2 regions of the Planococcus notacanthi genome follow, and region 2 is predicted to be linked to the other one. Evidence: riboswitches for the same ligand, from Rfam matches in the RefSeq annotation. Region 2 holds a riboswitch; the other holds the start of a gene.
What was found. Region 2 has a riboswitch for preQ1 ahead of queF (preQ(1) synthase). Riboswitches for the same ligand answer to the same signal wherever they lie in the genome.
Positions count from the first base shown of each region.

Region 1: it holds a riboswitch for preQ1, as region 2 does, so the genes downstream of both, queC (7-cyano-7-deazaguanine synthase QueC) here and queF (preQ(1) synthase) in region 2, are expected to answer to the same signal.

Region 1 is NZ_JASDCQ010000001.1:1,424,699-1,433,876, reverse strand. Features, by position in the region: gene QMA01_RS07015 (class I SAM-dependent methyltransferase) at 1-523, shown strand, start outside; gene QMA01_RS07010 (hypothetical protein) at 597-782, shown strand; gene QMA01_RS07005 (hypothetical protein) at 918-1,535, shown strand; gene QMA01_RS18185 (pentapeptide repeat-containing protein) at 1,519-1,791, shown strand; gene QMA01_RS07000 (RDD family protein) at 1,820-2,341, shown strand; gene nhaC (Na+/H+ antiporter NhaC) at 2,651-4,036, shown strand; gene QMA01_RS06990 (universal stress protein) at 4,178-4,597, shown strand; gene QMA01_RS06985 (zinc ribbon domain-containing protein YjdM) at 4,693-5,034, shown strand; gene queE (7-carboxy-7-deazaguanine synthase QueE) at 5,125-5,832, opposite strand; gene queD (6-carboxytetrahydropterin synthase QueD) at 5,829-6,254, opposite strand; gene queC (7-cyano-7-deazaguanine synthase QueC) at 6,251-6,916, opposite strand; PreQ1 riboswitch class I at 6,923-6,966, opposite strand; gene QMA01_RS06965 (DUF4362 domain-containing protein) at 7,125-7,526, shown strand; gene QMA01_RS06960 (NADP-dependent oxidoreductase) at 7,617-8,555, shown strand; gene QMA01_RS06955 (universal stress protein) at 8,611-9,117, opposite strand.
Region 2 is NZ_JASDCQ010000003.1:84,434-93,611, forward strand. Features, by position in the region: gene QMA01_RS11645 (ABC transporter ATP-binding protein) at 1-1,614, shown strand, start outside; gene QMA01_RS11650 (MerR family transcriptional regulator) at 1,677-2,441, shown strand; gene QMA01_RS11655 (endonuclease/exonuclease/phosphatase family protein) at 2,816-3,655, shown strand; gene QMA01_RS11660 (queuosine precursor transporter) at 3,698-4,351, opposite strand; gene queF (preQ(1) synthase) at 4,364-4,858, opposite strand; PreQ1 riboswitch class I at 4,956-5,003, opposite strand; gene QMA01_RS11670 (cation diffusion facilitator family transporter) at 5,109-6,017, shown strand; gene QMA01_RS11675 (phosphotransferase family protein) at 6,165-7,100, shown strand; gene QMA01_RS11680 (TraR/DksA C4-type zinc finger protein) at 7,195-7,722, shown strand; gene QMA01_RS11685 (nuclear transport factor 2 family protein) at 7,792-8,160, shown strand; gene QMA01_RS11690 (thiol-disulfide oxidoreductase DCC family protein) at 8,217-8,615, shown strand; gene QMA01_RS11695 (DUF3238 domain-containing protein) at 9,098-9,178, opposite strand, start outside.

The DNA.
Region 1 (9,178 bases), on a different contig from region 2:
TCGACTGGCTTCCAATGCCGGCAACCTGGTTGAACAGCCCATCACTTTCTATTTGCAGGATGCGCTGCAGCCTTTATTGATCGACCCGGTGGACGTAGTGGTTTCAGATCTGCCAGTGGGCTATTATCCCGACGAGGAAACAGCAGCAACTTATGAGTTGAAGGCGGATGAAGGCATGTCCTATGCTCACCACCTCTTTATCGAACAATCATTGAAGCATACGGCTGAAGGCGGATATCTGTTTTTTATCGTGCCGAAAGCTTTATTTGAATCAGCGCAGGCGAGCCAATTGCATAGTTTCCTGAAAAAACATGCCCATATCCAGGCTGTCATGGAATTGCCGGAAACCCTGTTCAAGAACTCGGCCCACGCTAAAGGGATTTTGGTTTTGCAGAAAAAGCAAGAAGGCGTCAAAGCACCGAAGGAAGTGCTGTTGGCACGCGTTCCGAATATGTCCAAACCGGAATCCATGTCTAAATTCTTCTCACAGGTTGCAGGTTGGTTTAAAGAAAACAAAGAATAGAGAAGCGTGTTTATGCTATACTTAAGCTATAAAACATCCATATGCACTATTTTGATGAAAAGAGGGATGCGCAATGACTGAGTCAAACGAAGCGCCGAAAAAAGTTAGTTTGCAGGAAGCTGTAAAACGCCAATTGGAAGCTAAGAAAAACCAGGAGTCAGGCAAACAGTCTGGCGGCAACGCTTCACTTTCAACTAAGAAAATGAAGAGCCAGCAATCAAAGAAAGTCAGCAATAACCGCCGTAAAATGGGTACGTAATGAACGGCAAATGACAAAAGGCAAGGGAGTCTATCCTTTGCCTTTTTTCTATGGGGAAAATTCTATATTAAATTCTTGATATAGAATGTGTATACTATAGTTAATTGAATATTCGGATATAAGGAGGAAATCGATATGCATGCCAATCTGCAACCTGCCTTTGACTCCAGGACTTTTCAGGCGGACTGTGCCAATTGTTTTGGGCTATGCTGCGTGGCACTGGCCTTTACCGTTTCAGCCGACTTTCCGGTCGACAAGGAAAGGGGCATTGCCTGCAAAAACCTGCAGGATGATTTTCGCTGTGCCATCCATCGGAACTTAAAGCTTTCCGGCTACAGCGGCTGCACAACATTCGATTGTCTTGGAGCTGGACAAAAAGTATCGCAGCAGACATTCGGGGGCATTAGTTGGAAAGACGATCCGAAATCAGCTTCCCAAATGTTTCAAGTACTGCCGATTATGCAGCAGCTCCAGGAAATGCTGCTGTACCTCACCGAGGGAATCGAGCGCTGCACTGATAAGCAGCTACAGGAAACACTGCAAATCAGCAGACGAGAAATCGATAAATTGACACAAGCATCTGCTGAACAGCTATTGGCTGAAAATCTGCCGAAAATGCGCCGATCCATTAACGAATTGCTTGTGCAAGTCAGTGAACAGGTCCGTCTTGAATCGGGACGTTTAGGCAAAAAAAAAACAGAAGAAAAAAGGCCCGGATTACCAGGGAGCAAACTTGATGGGGGAGAAACTTAGAGGACGCGATATAAGAGGTGCGAATTTTAGAGGTGCCTACTTGATTGGTGCTGATTTGAGTGATGCCGATTTAAGGAATTCGGATTTTATCGGTGCGGACCTGCGGGATTGCAACTTAAGCGGAGTCGATCTAACAGGCGCTATTTTTCTGACGCAAATGCAAGTAAATTCGGCAAAGGGAGATGCAGACACTTGCTTGCCGCCTCTCTTGTCAAAACCTGCTCATTGGGAAAGTGCCGGGCGAACTCTGTGGTGACGTGATGGCTTAAAAGAGGAGGGATAGGATGCCTGCAGGATTGTGGCTGCGGTTCCAGGCTTTTGCTGCTGATTATTTATTGATTTTTGGCTACTTGCTGTTGGTGATGGTTGTTTCGATGTTTTTGATTCCCTCACTTCAGGAATTATTTCAAGCTTCTCCAGGAAAGGCTCAGCTGACCGGTTTCTTATTGGTCACTTTACCGGTTTCGCTTTACTTTGTTGTAACGGATTCGCGTCTAGGGGGGCAATCGTTGGGCAAACGCAAAATCCATATTCAAGTGGTTGATGAAAACCACCAAGCGATTTCCGTTTCCCGTGCTGTCTTGCGGACTGCATTAAAATTTTTGCCTTGGGAATTGTCCCATTTCATGGCGTACCGTATGATTTATTTAGGAGATGGAGCAGTTCAGTTAATGGATTACGTTATGGGCGGCTTGGTCTACGCATTGATTTTTTTGTATATTCTCATGGTTATATTCACGAAAAACAAACAGTCACTTTATGATTGGATTGCAAAAACCCATGTAGTGAAATCAAATTTTTCCTAAAAAGTATTGACTTGAGGAAGAGAACTGGTAGAATCTATTTCAATATACTTTTAAAAAATCAACTATTGATAAATAAAGCGATCGATGATTTAGTAGGCAATTTGTGTGCAGCAGCAAGAGACTGGATGGCAGGTGTGAATTCAGGCAGCAAATTGGATGAAATACACCATCAGTTGGGATCGTTTCGAAAAGAAGTGGATGTTTTGAACTGTCAAAGCATCAAATTGGGTGGTAACGCGGAGAAAACCTTCGTCCCTTTATGGGGATGAGTGGTTTTCTCTTTTTTTATAGGAAAAAGGAGTGTTCAATATGTACCAGATCAAACCGGTGATTACACCGAAATTTGCAGAAGCATTTGCACTGATAGTTATTATTTTTCTGTTGATCAGCGTCAGCATCATCCGCTTTGAATCGGTTCCGCATATTCCGATTCTGTTGTCGATTCTCTTGCTGTTTGGCTATGGCTTGTTAAAGAAAGTGTCGTACCGGACGCTGGAAAAAGGCTTGGTGGAAGGGGCCGGAGCTGGAATGAGTGCCGTTTTCCTGTTTTTCTTTATCGGCATACTTATCAGCAGCTGGATGATCAGCGGAACCATTCCGACACTGATTTTCACGGGATTCACGTTAATTTCAATGACGTTCTTCTACGCCATTGTCTTTATTGTGACTTCATTGATCGGTTTGTCCATCGGCAGTTCCTTGACGACCGTTGCGACAATCGGGGTTGCTTTTATCGGTATGGCGACAGCAATGGATTTGTCATTGGCGATTACAGCAGGGGCGATTGTGTCAGGTGCCTTTTTTGGAGATAAAATGTCACCGCTATCTGATACGACGAACCTGGCTTCCACAATTGTTGGAGTGGACCTGTTTGAACATATCCGCAATATGGGCTGGACAACTATTCCGGCATTTGGCATTACATTAATTTTGTTTGCGTTGCTTTCTCCTGAAACAGCTGGCGCAAGTGTGCAAGACGTAACGCTCTTTAAAGAAGGGCTTAAAACCACCGGGATGATTCACTGGTATACGATTATCCCATTGGCTGTACTGATCATTTCGACACTCATGAAAATACCCGCATTAATGACGCTGGCTTTGAGCTCGATATCCGCTATCTTCATTTCTTTTCTCCATCAGAGTTCGACGGCATCCGAGATTTTTTCAGTACTGTTCAGTGGGTACGTATCCACGACAGGGATTGAAGAAATTGATGCATTGCTGTCCCGCGGCGGAATGGAAAGTATGATGTTCACTGTGGCATTGGTGCTGCTCGCACTCAGCATGGGTGGCTTGTTGTTTACATTGGGCATTGTCCAATGTTTGCTGGCAACTATAGAGAGCTTGCTGAAAAAGGTTTCATCTGTCATTGCTGCTTCTGCTTTAACGGCAATCGGCATCAATGTGCTGATCGGCGAACAATACTTGTCGATATTGTTAACTGGGCAAGCATTTAAAGAACCTTATGACAAAGTAGGGCTGGCGGGGAAAAACCTTAGCCGAGTGATGGAAGATGCAGGGACCGTGGTCAATCCACTCGTTCCCTGGAGCGTCTGCGGAATCTTTATTACAGGGGGCATCGGTGTTTCGACGCTTGATTATCTTCCTTTCGCCTTCTTTTGCCTCTTGTCTCCATTATTGACTGTACTGTTTGGTTTTACAGGAAAAACGTTGACGTACAAGCAAGCTAAATAAAATAGAAAAGCAGGAACAGGTGATGCTTAGGCTCATCTGTTTTTATTTCAGTAGAGGGAATTTCGAAAGGGAGTCGAATAGTACTCGTAACAGACTATTTTGCCGCCATGCCTCGGAAAAACAGTCGAAGGAGTGGATAAAATGTATCAATCAATTTTATTAGCCGTAGACGGTTCGGAGAATTCCATGCGGGCTGGCAAACAAGCCGCACAACTGGCATCTCTGATAACAGGTGTGGAAGTGACGGTGTTATATGTTTCGGATTTCAACGAAGACAGCAACGAAGAAGTGCATGATGGCGGTTCGGTTGAGTTTGAACTGTCGCGTGAGAAAAAAATTCAGCCTGTCAGAGAATCATTGGAGCGTGAAAATATCTATTATAAAACGGAAATCATGCATGGCCGGCCGGCGCCAGTCATCATCGAGCTGGCTAACGACGGCAATTTTGATTTGGTGGTCATCGGCAGCAGAGGGTTGAATCCGATTTCTGAAATGGTTTTAGGGAGCGTCAGCCATAAAGTCTTAAATCATGTGCATTGTCCAGTTCTCGTCGTGAAATAAGGCAGACCGGTCAGCATTCGATTCTGGTATACTGGAGAAAATGATCGGTCTGCCAGTTGCTTGAGATACTGCAAGACCAGCTGGAGGAAAAATCAATGGAAAATTTACCGAATTGTCCCGAATGCAACTCTGAGTATACGTATGAAGATGGCCGCTTGCTGGTATGTCCGGAATGCGCTCACGAGTGGAGCCTTGTAGCTGAGGCTGAAAACGCGGAAGCAGAACAGCTTGTTAAAGATGCCAATGGCACGCTTCTGAAAGATGGAGACGCGGTTACTGTCATCAAAGATTTGAAAGTCAAAGGCAGTTCTTCTACTTTGAAGATTGGCACTAAAGTAAAGAGTATCCGTTTGGTAGAAGGCGACCATAACATCGATTGCAAAATTGATGGTTTTGGCGCAATGAAGCTGAAATCGGAATTCGTCAAAAAAGTGTAACGTGAAAAGACCCCGTGCAAACTTAGCGAAAAGTTTGCACGGGGTCTTTCGATTATAAAGAAACTAACAGCTATTCTACTCGGCCAACTGTCATACGCCGCGTTTATTGCCCCAAACCAACGTGTGCAATTGAGGCAATACCTTCACGTCGTTCATAACGGAAGAGCGTACATGGTAATCGATCAATTGCTCGTACCGCTGCAGCAAATCGGCGACCAGCTGCGTGTCATCCGTTGTCGCTGTGTCTTCATTGCCGGTCTGAAGAAAGAACGGAACAGCTGGATAACGCTGATGAAGATTTTCTGCATAGGCAAAATCATCCTGGTCGAATACAACGACTTTCAAACTGACATTGGCGTTTTGCAGTTTGTCGATAAAGAAATCCAATTTGGCAAAATCCGTCGACATGCCTGAGCTGGGTGGTTTAGGCGATAAGGTGATGTCATCGATTGCTGCCAGCCAGTCTTGCCAAATGGAGGCCTGTGTCTCAACAGCAACTTTCCAGCCCTGCTGGTGGCAAAGATCGACCAATTCAGCTATGCCTTTGTGAAGTGCAGGATTGCCTCCGGAAATGGTGACGTGTGAAAATGCCTTGCCGCCTATGCGGATCAATTCTTCAATAATATCTTCAGGCTGCTTGGAAGTGCTGGTGCCTGTGCCGTCCCAAGTGAATTTTGAATCGCACCAAGAGCAGGAATAGTCGCATCCAGCGGTGCGCACGAACATGGTTTTTTGCCCCATGACCATGCCTTCTCCCTGTATAGTCGGACCAAAGATTTCCATGACGGGAATTCTCATGACAGGTCTTCCTTGCGCGGCCGGTAGACCACATAGCTTGTCGGCGTTTCGCGGACAATGACCTGCAGGCAGTCGGGCCGGTTGCTTTTCGTTTTCAGCACATGCTGAATGGACTGCCAAACCTGCTGGGCAAGCAATTCAGTAGTGGGAAATTTAGTTGCAAATTCAGCATGATCATTCAAGACACTGTGGTCGTATTTTTTATGAATCAATTCTTTCAGCAATTTAAAGTCAATCAGGAAGCCGGTGGCGTCAAGCTCATTGCCGGCAATGGTAATGTTCAGGTGGTAAGTATGGCCGTGCATCATCCGGCATTTCCCGGCATCTTCGCTGGGAATAAAATGTGCTGCAGAGAAATGCAGGTCTTTATTGAGTTCGAATTGAAAGTTATGCGTAGCTGTCGGATAAAATTGCTGCATCATATGATTGTACCTGCTGATTTTTTCGCCTGATAGCGGGCAAGCCCATCATTGCGCAATTGACAGGCCGGGCAATGGCCACAACCGGTGCTCGGGATGCCGTTATAGCAGGTCAGCGTTTTCTTCTGGACAAACTCAAATGCATCAAGTGTGTCAGAGAGCTCCCATACTTCGGCTTTATCGAGCCACATCAGCGGGGTATGGATAATGAATTGCTTGTCCATGGCCAAATTCAATGTGACATTCAACGAGCGGATAAAAGTATCCCGGCAATCGGGATAACCGCTGAAATCCGTTTGGCTGACGCCGGTGATCAAATGCCGTGAACCGATGGCATCTGCATAAACCGCTGCAAAAGACAGAAATAAGTGGTTTCTGCCTGGTACAAAAGTGGAAGGCAGTTGTCCTTCTTCATCACTTACGGCGATATCATCACGCGTCAATGCATTCGCGGATAATTGGTTGATCAACGTCATATCCAATACTTTGAACGAGACGCCGAGTTCTTCGGCGATTTTTCGTGCGCATTCAATCTCAGCTGAATGGCGCTGGCCATAATCGAATGTGACCGTGGCCACTTCCTTAAAATTCTTGATGGCCCAAAACAGGCAAGTGGTGCTGTCCTGGCCGCCGCTGAAAACAACGACTGCTTTTTCATTTTTCATCTGTAACACTCCTTAGTTTTTTAGAGAGGGAGTTTGCGAACCTCTTTGAACGAACAGTTTTAATGATAACATATTGTGCACTAGAGGAAACAATTGACAGAAAGCTTGTGATGTCATCAGACAAATGCGTTACCCGCAAGCCGGTCAATGATGAAATCTGTAATTATTCAATACGCAATGCGTCTAATCTGCAATGGGAGGTGTAGAGATGAAACGAATCGCTTTACTGGTGTTGATAGCAGCAACAGCAGTTGCCTGCAACCGGGAATCGTTTGAAGAAGGAGATATCATCGAAGATGCTCAAGGCGAAATCACGAACGGGGAGCGCCTGTATGAGTTTTATGAACACACGGAAAATGGAGAAGAAGATGCCGTAAGAGTGATCAGCTACACGACAGAAGGTGATCCCATCTATCATGATCTGCATTTTGATGGCAACAAAATTGAGTCCGTAGAAGATAATAGAGAAGATCAGTTCAGTTCTGAAGAAGTTGTCATCAGACAATGCGAATCAATCCTGATTCTGACTTCCGAAACTGAAGCGATATATGTTCTGCGGGAATGTGACCCTGAATCCGGATGGGATACCATTCTGCACGAAACCTGGTAAGACGCTTTACCACCAAATATCACCAAGTTTTTTATGAGTAATTTTTCTGTATAAGGGTATATTTGATAATAACGGAAGGAGAGATGTGAGATGAAAGCAATCGTCATTGATAGTTACGGCGGCAAAGAGCAATTGAAGGAACAGCAAGTGGATAAACCGGCAATTACGGACAATCAGGTTCTGGTGGAGATCCATGCTACTTCCATCAACCCGATTGACTGGAAATTGCGTGAAGGATATTTGAAAGAACTGCTGCCTTGGGAGTTTCCAATTATTTTAGGTTGGGATGCAGCAGGCACCATTGCTGAAGTTGGCAAAGACGTAAAGCACTTTAAAGTGGGCGACCGTGTTTTCGCAAGACCTGCAACTACGCGTCAAGGAACCTATGCAGAATATGTGCCTGTGGATGAAGACTTGCTTGCGCATATGCCGGAAAGTATGACATTCGAAGAGGGGGCCGCAATTCCGTTGACGGGATTGACAGCTTACCAATGTCTTGTGGACTTTGCAGAAGTGAAAAAAGGCGATAAAGTGCTGATCCATGCGGGAGCCGGCGGTGTCGGCAGTATGGCCATTCAAATTGCCAACAGCATCGGTGCTTATGTGGCGACAACGGCCAGCGATAAAAACGATGAATTGGTTAAATCTTTGGGAGCCAATCGGGTCATCAACTACCGTGAAGAAGATTTCAGCGAGCTGCTGGAAGATTTCGACGCAGTATTGGATACGATGGGCGGCGAAGTTCTCGATAAAAGCTTTAAGGTCCTGAAAAAAGGTGGGAAATTGATCTCCATTGCTGGACAGCCTTCTGCTGAAAAAGCGGAGCAACACGAAGTGAAGGCCAGTGACTTTTGGCTGGAACCGAGTGGAGAGCAATTAAAAAAGTTAGCAAACCTTTATGTATCTGGCGAATTGAAGCCTACAATCGGTGAAGTATTTGCATTTACTGAACGAGGTTTGCAAGATGCACATGAGTTAAGTGAATCTCATCATGCCAGAGGAAAAATAATCATCAAAATAAAAGCTTAATAAAACGAAAGAGCCTCTCACAAAATTATGTGAGAGGCTTTTTTCGTCTGTTATTTTAGAAGTTTTCAGGTTTACCTGATTTGTCTTCTGAATAATATTCATCGGGAGCATCGTTTTGGGCTTCTTCTGTACGGACGACCAAAACATCGCATTTTGCAGAACGGACAATGTGTTCAGATACGCTTCCGATTAAGAAACGTTCAACTGCATTTAATCCGGTAGCACCACAGACGATTAGGTCTGCTTCCACTTTTTGAGCCAACTCTCTTGAAATCATTGTTTTTGGAGAACCATAATCAACAACAATATTCACTTTTTGAACCCCGCCTGCTAAAGCTTCTTTCTTATAATCTTCCAGCAGGTCTTCGGCGAATTTTTGGGCGCGGTCGGCGATGGAGCGGTCATATGCTTCAATTGCTGCAAATGAGCGGGTGTCGATTACGTTCACCAAATTTAATGTGGCATTGTTCCGCTCAGCTATGCCGACCGATTTTTTGAATGCCCATTCCGCTTCTTTTGACCCGTCTACTGCTACAAGAATCTGACTATACTTTAATGTCATCCTACATTCCTCCTTTGTCTCTACTTATACTATTCGCTATAACTGCAAGAGTTCCTTCTAA
Region 2 (9,178 bases):
GTAGTACCGCTGTTGACGAAAAACCTGGTTGATGGCTTTTCCTTTGATTCGTTGAGTGTGCCGCTGATTTTCGGAATCGCTGCGGCATTTATTGTTCAAGCCGTCATCAACGGGGTTTCGATTTACTTGCTGAGTATGGTCGGACAACGTGTGGTAGCGGGCTTGAGGGAACGGATGTGGGCACAATTGATCCGTTTGCGTGTCAGCTATTTCGATCAGCACTCGAGCGGCGAAACGGTAAGCCGTGTGGTGAATGATACAGGAATCGTCCGAAATTTAATCACAGACCACTTCCCGTCCTTCATCACAGGAATTATTTCAATTATCGGGGCAGTGATTATTTTAATCATTCTGGATTGGAAAATGACCTTGGTCATGATGCTGTCGGTACCGCTGACGATTGCTGTGATGATCCCCCTAGGCCGCCAAATGGCCAAGATTTCACGGAACCTGCAGGATGAAACCGCTCAGTTTACAGGTCATGTCCAGCAGACTTTGGGAGAAATCCGTTTAATGAAATCTTCGACAGCTGAAGAAATTGAAGAAAACAAAGGGGTACAAGGCATTCAAAAGTTATTTGCTCTTGGTATGAAAGAAGCGAAAATCTATGCGTTGATAGCACCTTTGATGTACCTGGTGGTTATGGTAGTCATTGTATCGATTATCGGCTATGGCGGGATCCGTGTGGCCAATGGCGAAATGTCGACGGGATCGTTGGTGGCGTTTCTATTGTATCTCTTTCAGATTATTGTTCCGATGGCAACCTTTGCCCGGTTTTTTACAGAGCTTCAAAAAGCCAAAGGCGCTACTGAACGAATCATTGGAATTTTAGAGTTGCCTTTGGAAGAACAGCAACAGAAGCCCGCGCTGGATATTGCCGGGAAAGCGCTGCAGGTGGAAGGAATAAGTTTTGCCTATGAAAACGGGGAACAGGTTCTAGAAGATGTATCGTTTGAAGCGCAGCCAGGGGAAATGATTGCCTTTGCGGGGCCAAGCGGCGGCGGAAAAACCACTGTGTTTGGTTTGGTCGAGCGATTTTACGAACCTTCATCCGGACGCATTTCTATTGGGAATATCCCCATCAATGAAATATCAATCGCTTCCTGGCGAGATCAGATCGGCTATGTATCTCAGGAAAGTGCCATGATGGGCGGCACAATCCGGGAAAATCTCACCTATGGCCTGCCGGATTCAGAAACGATTCCAGCCGAAGAACTTTGGCGGGTGGCTCGCATGGCTTATGCGGAAGATTTTATTCGCAGCTTCGCCGACGGATTGGATACGGAAGTCGGAGAACGCGGCGTCAAGCTATCCGGCGGACAGCGCCAACGGATTGCCATCGCACGAGCGTTTCTGCGTGATCCGAAAATCCTCATGATGGATGAAGCAACGGCCAGCCTGGACAGCCAATCAGAAGGGATTGTGCAGCAGGCATTAAGCCGATTGATGGAAGGGCGAACGACCCTGGTCATCGCTCACCGGCTGTCGACGATTGTCGATGCCGACAAAATTGTGTTTATTGAAAAAGGGCGTGTGACGGGAATTGGCACTCACCGGGAACTGACCGCTTCGCACTCACTTTACCGCGAATTTGCTGAACAGCAATTAACTTGATTGAACCGCTTGACCTTGACGCAACGTCAAGGTGTATGGTGAGTTTATCAGGAGGTGGAGAAATGGAATATACCGTGCAAAAACTGGGGAACCTGGCCGGCATCAGCACAAGAACCTTACGTTATTACGATGAAATAGGGCTCTTGAAGCCGGCAAGAAAAAGCTCGTCGGGATACCGGATCTATGGGCAGCCGGAAGTGGATAAGCTGCAGCAAATCCTTTTCTACCGCGAACTTGGTCTGGAGCTGGAACAGATAAAGAACATTGTCAATAATCCGGGTTTCAACGGTTCCCGAGCTTTGGAAGAGCACCGTGAAAAACTTCTCGCCAAACGCATGCAATTGGACCTCTTGATCATCAATGTGGAAAAAACCATTTCCGCAAAAGGAGGAGAAAGCATCATGGCTGATAATGAGAAATTTGAAGGGTTTAAACAAAAGCTGGTGGATGACAACGAACAGCAATACGGCCGCGAAATACGCGATAAATACGGCGACGATGTAGTCGATCAATCCAATGCCAAAATGCTGAACATGAGTGAAGAGAAATACCAGGCGTTTACACTTCTGGAACAGCAGGTGTTGGACCGTTTAGCAGATGCAATCAAAACAGGTGACCCATCGAGTGAGCTGGCGCAGCAAACAGCTGAATTGCATCGCCAATGGCTTGAGTTTACATGGCCATCCTACAGCAAAGAAGCGCATATGGGGCTGGCGGAGATGTATGTGGCAGACGAACGGTTTGCAGCATACTATGACAAAGTGCAGCAGGGAGCCGCACAGTTCCTTAGGGATGCCATTGCTGCCTACACGGCTCAGAATCAGTGAACATCAAAACACAGCCAATCCGACGAAATCGGGTTGGCTGTGTTTTTTCGTCTAGATTTAATGAACGTGCGTAAATGTTGCCGAGTGTGCACAAAGTTGCTTTAGCGTGCACAAGTTCTATCGAGCGTGCATTAATCCAATGAAGCGTGCGCATATTTTCTCAACCGTGCATAAACCTGTAATAAGCTAGACGGGCGACTCCGCTTTTCTTGATGTCCAGCTCCAGCGCTACATGGGCGCTTCCGCTTTTCTGGTTTACAAACTATTAACAAACCTTTACACCCCTGTTATAGCTAATCCTTCTCAGCTTGGTATACTGAAACCAATTAAAGCTGCTACCGACGATTCGGTTTAAACGAAAAGGAGAGGTTTGCATGCAAGGGTCGAAAAAGAAAGCGCCGATTGTGAAAGTCATGTCATTTAACATTGCTCATGGATTAGGGATGGATGGAATAGTAGATCTGGAGAAGACCGCTGAAGTCATTGAGGATTCCTGTGCTACAATCATCGCTTTACAGGAGGTTGACCGTTATTTTTCCGACCGCAGTTCGTTTGTGGACCAAGTAGATTGGTTGAGCCAGAGATTGAATATGCATGCAGCCTATGGCGCCAACATGAATTTTGCTGCTGAAGATTCAGAGCGCCCGAATCGCCAGTACGGCAATGTGATTTTAAGTAAGTATCCGATCAAGTACGTCGAGAACCATCTGCTGACACAGGTCTATTGTCCGTTCGGCAATAACGAACAGCGGGGAATTTTAGAGACCGTCATTGAAGTAGATGGCATTTATTTAAGTGTCTTCAATACGCATTTGGCATTGAAAGACGATGAATTGGCTGTCAGTATCGATGAAATTCTGGCGATTACCGGGAAAAGCCGTTTCCCGCGCGTACTCGCTGGAGATTTCAACGCACCATCTTCAAATGTTCACATGCAAAAGCTGAACAAACAGTTTAGAGATGCTTTTCTGAAAATGAAGAGAGGGGATGCTTATACATATCCTGCTCCTTACGTGGACAAAGAGACAACAGAAGTTTTTTGGCCAGCAACGCGAATCGATTATATTTTTTCGGACAATGATGTAGAAGTCGTCCAAGTAGCGGCTATTGAAACAGCGGTTTCTGATCATTTGCCGATTGTCGCAGATATGGTTCTGGCAGATGTGAAAGTGGGCGTCAAAGGACGTAGCCAGAAAGAACGTGCCAAAGTCTAAGCGATCGCCATTGTAAATATAGACATGTAAAAAACGGAAGCCTTAGTGGAGGGCTTCCGTTTTTTGGTGGTTATAAATTTGTTTGCCGGACTGAAGTTCACGTCTGCATAATTTGACCAATAAATAAACCAGCGGCGTATCGGCAGCAGCGACTAGCCATTTAAACAGGTATTGCGTAGCAATCATCCCGAGCAATGCGCTGGTCGGCATGGTTCCGTAAAATGCAATGGTGATGAAAATAGTGGTATCCACCAATTGGCTGGTCATCGTTGAGGCGTTATTGCGTACCCATAGTTTAGACTCGCCATGACGCTGTTTCAATTTATGGAAAATGGTGACGTCTAGGTTCTGGCTGATGAAATAAGACACAAGACTGGCCAAGGTGACGCGGAAACCTGCAGAAAAAATGGTTTCAAAAGAAGCCTGGTCTGCAAAAAATGGAGCAGAAGGCAAATGGATGGCAAAGAAAATAAATGCCAATGCGCAAAGCTGCGTGACGAAACCGGCGGTGACTGTCTGCCGTGCTGCTTCTTTGCCATATACTTCTGCAATAGTATCAGTGATTGGAAACGTGAAGACATAGACGATGACGGCGGCCGGCAATACAGCCCATTCACCGATGCTGAACAATTTGACTGCTAAAATATTCGACAAGATCAATAAGCCGACAAAGGCGCCGTTCAAATAAAGCAACATGTTCGGTGCCTCCTACCGGTTGGTGATCGTTTCAGGATTCATGTCATGATTCATCATCCGGTACGATGCCATTTCTTCGTATTTTGTTCCTGGCTTTCCGTAGTTGGTGTAGGGATCGATGGATAATCCGCCACGCGGCGTGAATTTTCCCCATACTTCGATATAGCGGGGGGCCATCAATTTGATCAAATCATTCATGATGATGTTGACGACATCCTCGTGGAAATCCCCATGATTCCGGAAGCTGAATAAGTAAAGTTTCAATGATTTGCTTTCCACCAATGTTTTATCAGGGATGAAGCTCAAGTAAATGGTGGCGAAATCAGGCTGTCCCGTTTGGGGGCAAAGCGACGTGAATTCGGGACAATTAAACTTCACAAAATAATCGCGGGTATGCAGATTATCGATCGGTTCGAGAATATCCGGATCGTACTCAAATTTGTACTTGGTTTGTTGATTGCCGAGCAATGATAGATGCTCAAGTGTGTCTTCGTTTCTTCCTGCCATGAAAACGGCCTCCTTTTAGATGGCCGGCTTGAAAGAGGGCTATAAAAAACGGACAAAAGAAAAAGCCAAATCGCATGTGGATTTGGCTGAGTTTCGACAATCCATAGTTTTTTATAGAGGGTGAAATGCTATGAACCTCTCCCGTCGCCGGGTTATTTACTTTTACTAACCTATCGTATAAGACTTGCTATTCGTTGTCAAACGGCTGTTTTTGGTAAAATAGCAGCAAGACGACGGAGGCGAATGTAAGATGGGACACGATCATAGCCATAACCATTTTGAAACAGCCAGGAGCGGCAACAAAAAAGCATTGATTCTGGCGCTCGGCATCACAGCCGGCATCATGCTGCTGGAATTTTTCGGTGGCCTTTTGACCAATAGCCTGGCGTTGATTGCCGACAGTGGACATATGCTTTCGGACACTGTTTCGCTGGCGCTCAGCTTGTCCGCTATCTGGTTTTCCGGAAAAGCGGCTTCTGCTAAAAAAACCTATGGGTATTACCGCTTTGAAATCATTACCGCCTTTATCAATGGCGCAACTCTATTTATCATCGCCGGATTGATCATCTATGAAGCCATTGGACGTTTTGTTGAGCCACCTGAAGTAGAGGGCGGCTGGATGCTGATCATTGCTGCCATCGGCCTTCTGGCAAATCTATTGAGTGCGTGGGTGCTGAACCGCAACGCAGATGTCCATGGCAACTTGAACATGAAAAGTGCTTATATGCACGTTATTGGAGACGCATTGGGCTCAATCGGTGCGATAGTGGCTGGAATATTGATTCTTCTGTTTGACTGGACGGTGGCGGATCCCATCATTTCGGTAGTTGTTGCTTTACTGATTTTGCGGAGTGCTTGGGGCATTATCCGGAACAGCCTCCATATTTTGATGGAAGGAACGCCCCACACCATCGATGCCCAAGAAGTGAAGGCATTGCTTATTGAAATTGAAGGGGTTTTGGATGTCCATGATCTTCACGTTTGGACGATTACGTCGGGCATGGATTTATTTACTTGCCATATCGATGTAGCGAAAGATACTGATGAGCAGCAGGTCCTTCAGAAGGCATTGAAGCTGGTCCATGATCATTGTGGAATCGAACATGCAACTATTCAAATTGAAAAGGCGGAGTCAATGCATCATTCATTGAAAGTTTGAATCTTGTCGGCTGGCTGGTCTGAATAGCGGGTATTTGTAGTGATAGAAAACATGATTTTCTCAGCAATTTGCCTCATCTCACAGTGAGGCTCTTAGATGTTCATGGTACACTAGAGCTAAAATAGTAGGCAGAAAGGAGCGGTAAGGATGGCAGCAGGTTATGGCAATGAATTGCAGACGCAAGCTTTGCAATGGATACAAACACAGCTTGGAAACACTGCAGAAATTACGGGCGTCAAGCCGCTGACAGGCGGAACTTCTTCCATGTTGTTTGAACTGGCTGTCGAAGAAAACGGCGTTTCGCTTTCGTATGTATTGCGGCTTTTCCATAAAATAGATTGGTTGGAGAAAGAACCGGATTTAGCAAAACACGAAGCGGAAAGCCTTCAGTTTGCTGAACAAGCTGGCCATCCGGTCCCTCATTTACTTGCTTACGATGAAACGGGCGAAAAAAGCGGATTGCCGGCAGTCTTGATGACAAAAGTGCCTGGTTCTGTCATATTGCAGCCGTCTAACGATGAAAAATGGCTGGATGGCCTGGCAGCTGCTTTAGCTGAAATCCATCAAACCAAGGCAGAGGGCTTTCCTTATGAATATTTTTCCTACAATAATGCATTTTTGCTGGAAAAACCGACCTGGTCCAAGATCCAGAACGATTGGATGCGTGCTTTTTATATTGTGGCAGAAAGCCGCCCTGAAGCTCAGGAATGTTTTATTCACCGGGATTTTCATCCCGCTAATGTACTGTGGGAAAACAAAGAAATCAGCGCTATCGTAGACTGGGTAAATGCTTGCCGGGGGCCGGCGGGAATCGATGTAGGCCATTGCCGTGTCAACTTGGCGCAGCTTTACGGAATTTCAGTCGCCAATGATTTTTTGGCGGCTTACCAGAGACATGCCGGGAATTCATTTACTTATGATCCGTATTGGGACCTTTTATCGCTGATTGATACATTGGATGGATCACCAGTTGTGTATCCCGGCTGGAAAGCCTTTGGCATGAAGGGCTTGTCCGATGAATTAGTCCGCCACCGTCTGGATGATTATTTAATGAGTCTTCTCGACCGTTTCGACGATTATTGAGCTGCAGAGCGGCAGCGACCAGTTTACTTCCAGGTTTGATTTCTCCGATAAAGGCAATATATAGGATAAGTGAGTTTTTTGAGGAGGAAATCGGATGAAGGATGAACAGCTGAAGCAATTAAAAAAACAATTGGAAGAACAAGTGGCATCGCTGGAAGAGCGCGTTGAACAAGATGAAGAGTTTGAGACAACGGAACTTTCGAATTATGACAATCATCCTGCAGATAACGCCACCGACCTGTATGACCAGGAACGTGGAATGGCGTTGACGCAGTTTAAAGAGGAAGAGCTGGAAGAAGCGAAAACGGCTTTGGCAGCAATTGAAGACGGCACGTATGGCAAGTGTTCGGTATGCGGCAAAGAAATACCGTTCGAGCGGCTGGAAGCATTGCCGACCGCATTGACCTGCATCGATCATGCAGATCAGGAGGTCGATTTGGAAAGCCGTCCGCCGGAAGAAGATGTGCTGCAAGCTTCTACAGGACAGCCAGTCAAGAAAGAAGACGATGGCATCCGTGATTACCAGGACAGCTTTGAAGATGTAGAGGACTTTGGCTCCTCTGATACTCCGCAGGATCAGCCCGATGAAGATCCGCAGGATTTCTTTAAAGACGATAAATAAAATAGCGTGAATAAACCCCCTGACTTCGCGCCAGGGGGTTTATTTCCCGGGAAATAAGGGGTGATGAGGATGGCTATGGACAAATTAACCGAAGAGTTCTATGAATTGGAATGCAGCCACTTGAAGCCGGAAGTAAGAGTTTCGACAGACAAGCTCGGCGAAATACTGGACGACGAATTTTATGAATTTGGCAGTTCAGGCGGATTAATCAAACGGTCGCATTACAACGAAGACCATCCATTAAATCCGGATCCGATGGAAATAAAATCTTTTACCGTACATGAGCTGGGTCCGGCTGCTGTTTTGACTACGTATCAAATCCATAATCAAAAGACGGGAAAGTTGACCAATCGCAGTTCGGTTTGGAAAAAAAGAGAAAGTGGCTGGAAATTATTTTTCCATCAAGGAACAGTTTCAACAAACGAAGTGTTTCAATAAAGGGAAAAGAGGATATTTAGGTAACAGAACTATTTTTGGTGGAGGAGGAAACAGATATGGAACATGCCATTGTGTTATTTGATGGAGATTGCAACTTTTGTGATTCAAGCGTTCAGTTTATTATAAATCATGACCCGGCCGGTTATTATCAATTTGCTTCATTGCAAAGTGAAATTGGCCAGGAACTTTCCAAGAAGTACAAAGTGCCAGATGATGTGGATAGCGTAGTCTTGATAAAAGATGGACAGGCTTACGTGAAATCCGAAGGTGCTTTAATGATTTCCAATCATTTGACCGGCCTTTGGAAATTGGCCTATTACCTGAAACCATTCCCGCGCGCAATCCGTGATGGGGCTTATGATATCGTAGCCAAAAACCGTTACAAGGTATTCGGCAAGTTGGACAGCTGCATGTTGCCGCCGCCTCATATCCGCAAGCGATTTTTAGATAAATAAGAAAAGCGGAAGCGCCCGTGTAGCTCTGCCGGGCATAAGACAGACCAGTAAAGTGGCGTGTTTTCAGCCGCACAGCACGAAAAGTGGAAGTGCCTATCCAGCTCTGACAGGTGTAAGACGCTCTGGCGAAGCAGCATGTTTTCAGCTGCATAGCCAGAGTGGTTTACATCCCGAAGAGCTAGGCACTGCAACTGGACACGGGTTGGCTTATGACCCAAAGAGCTGGGCGCTGGAGTCTGGACAATAAGAAAAGCGCAAGCGCCCGTGTAGCTCTGCCGGGCATAAGACAGACCAGCAGAGTGGCGTGTTTTCAGCCGCACAGCTGGGTTGGCTTATGACCCAAAGAGCTGGGCGCTGAAGTCTGGACAATAAGAAAAGCGCAAGCGCCCGTGAAGCTTTAAAGAGCATAATTAAAGATACCCCGAAGCGGAGGTACTGCGCTTCGGGGTATCTTTGGGTATACGGGAATAATGGGAACAATATTAATGGAAGTTGGATATCCGCCAATATTGGCTGGCAATCGGTCCGGCCATATAGGCAAGACCTTCACTTTCAGTTAAGTG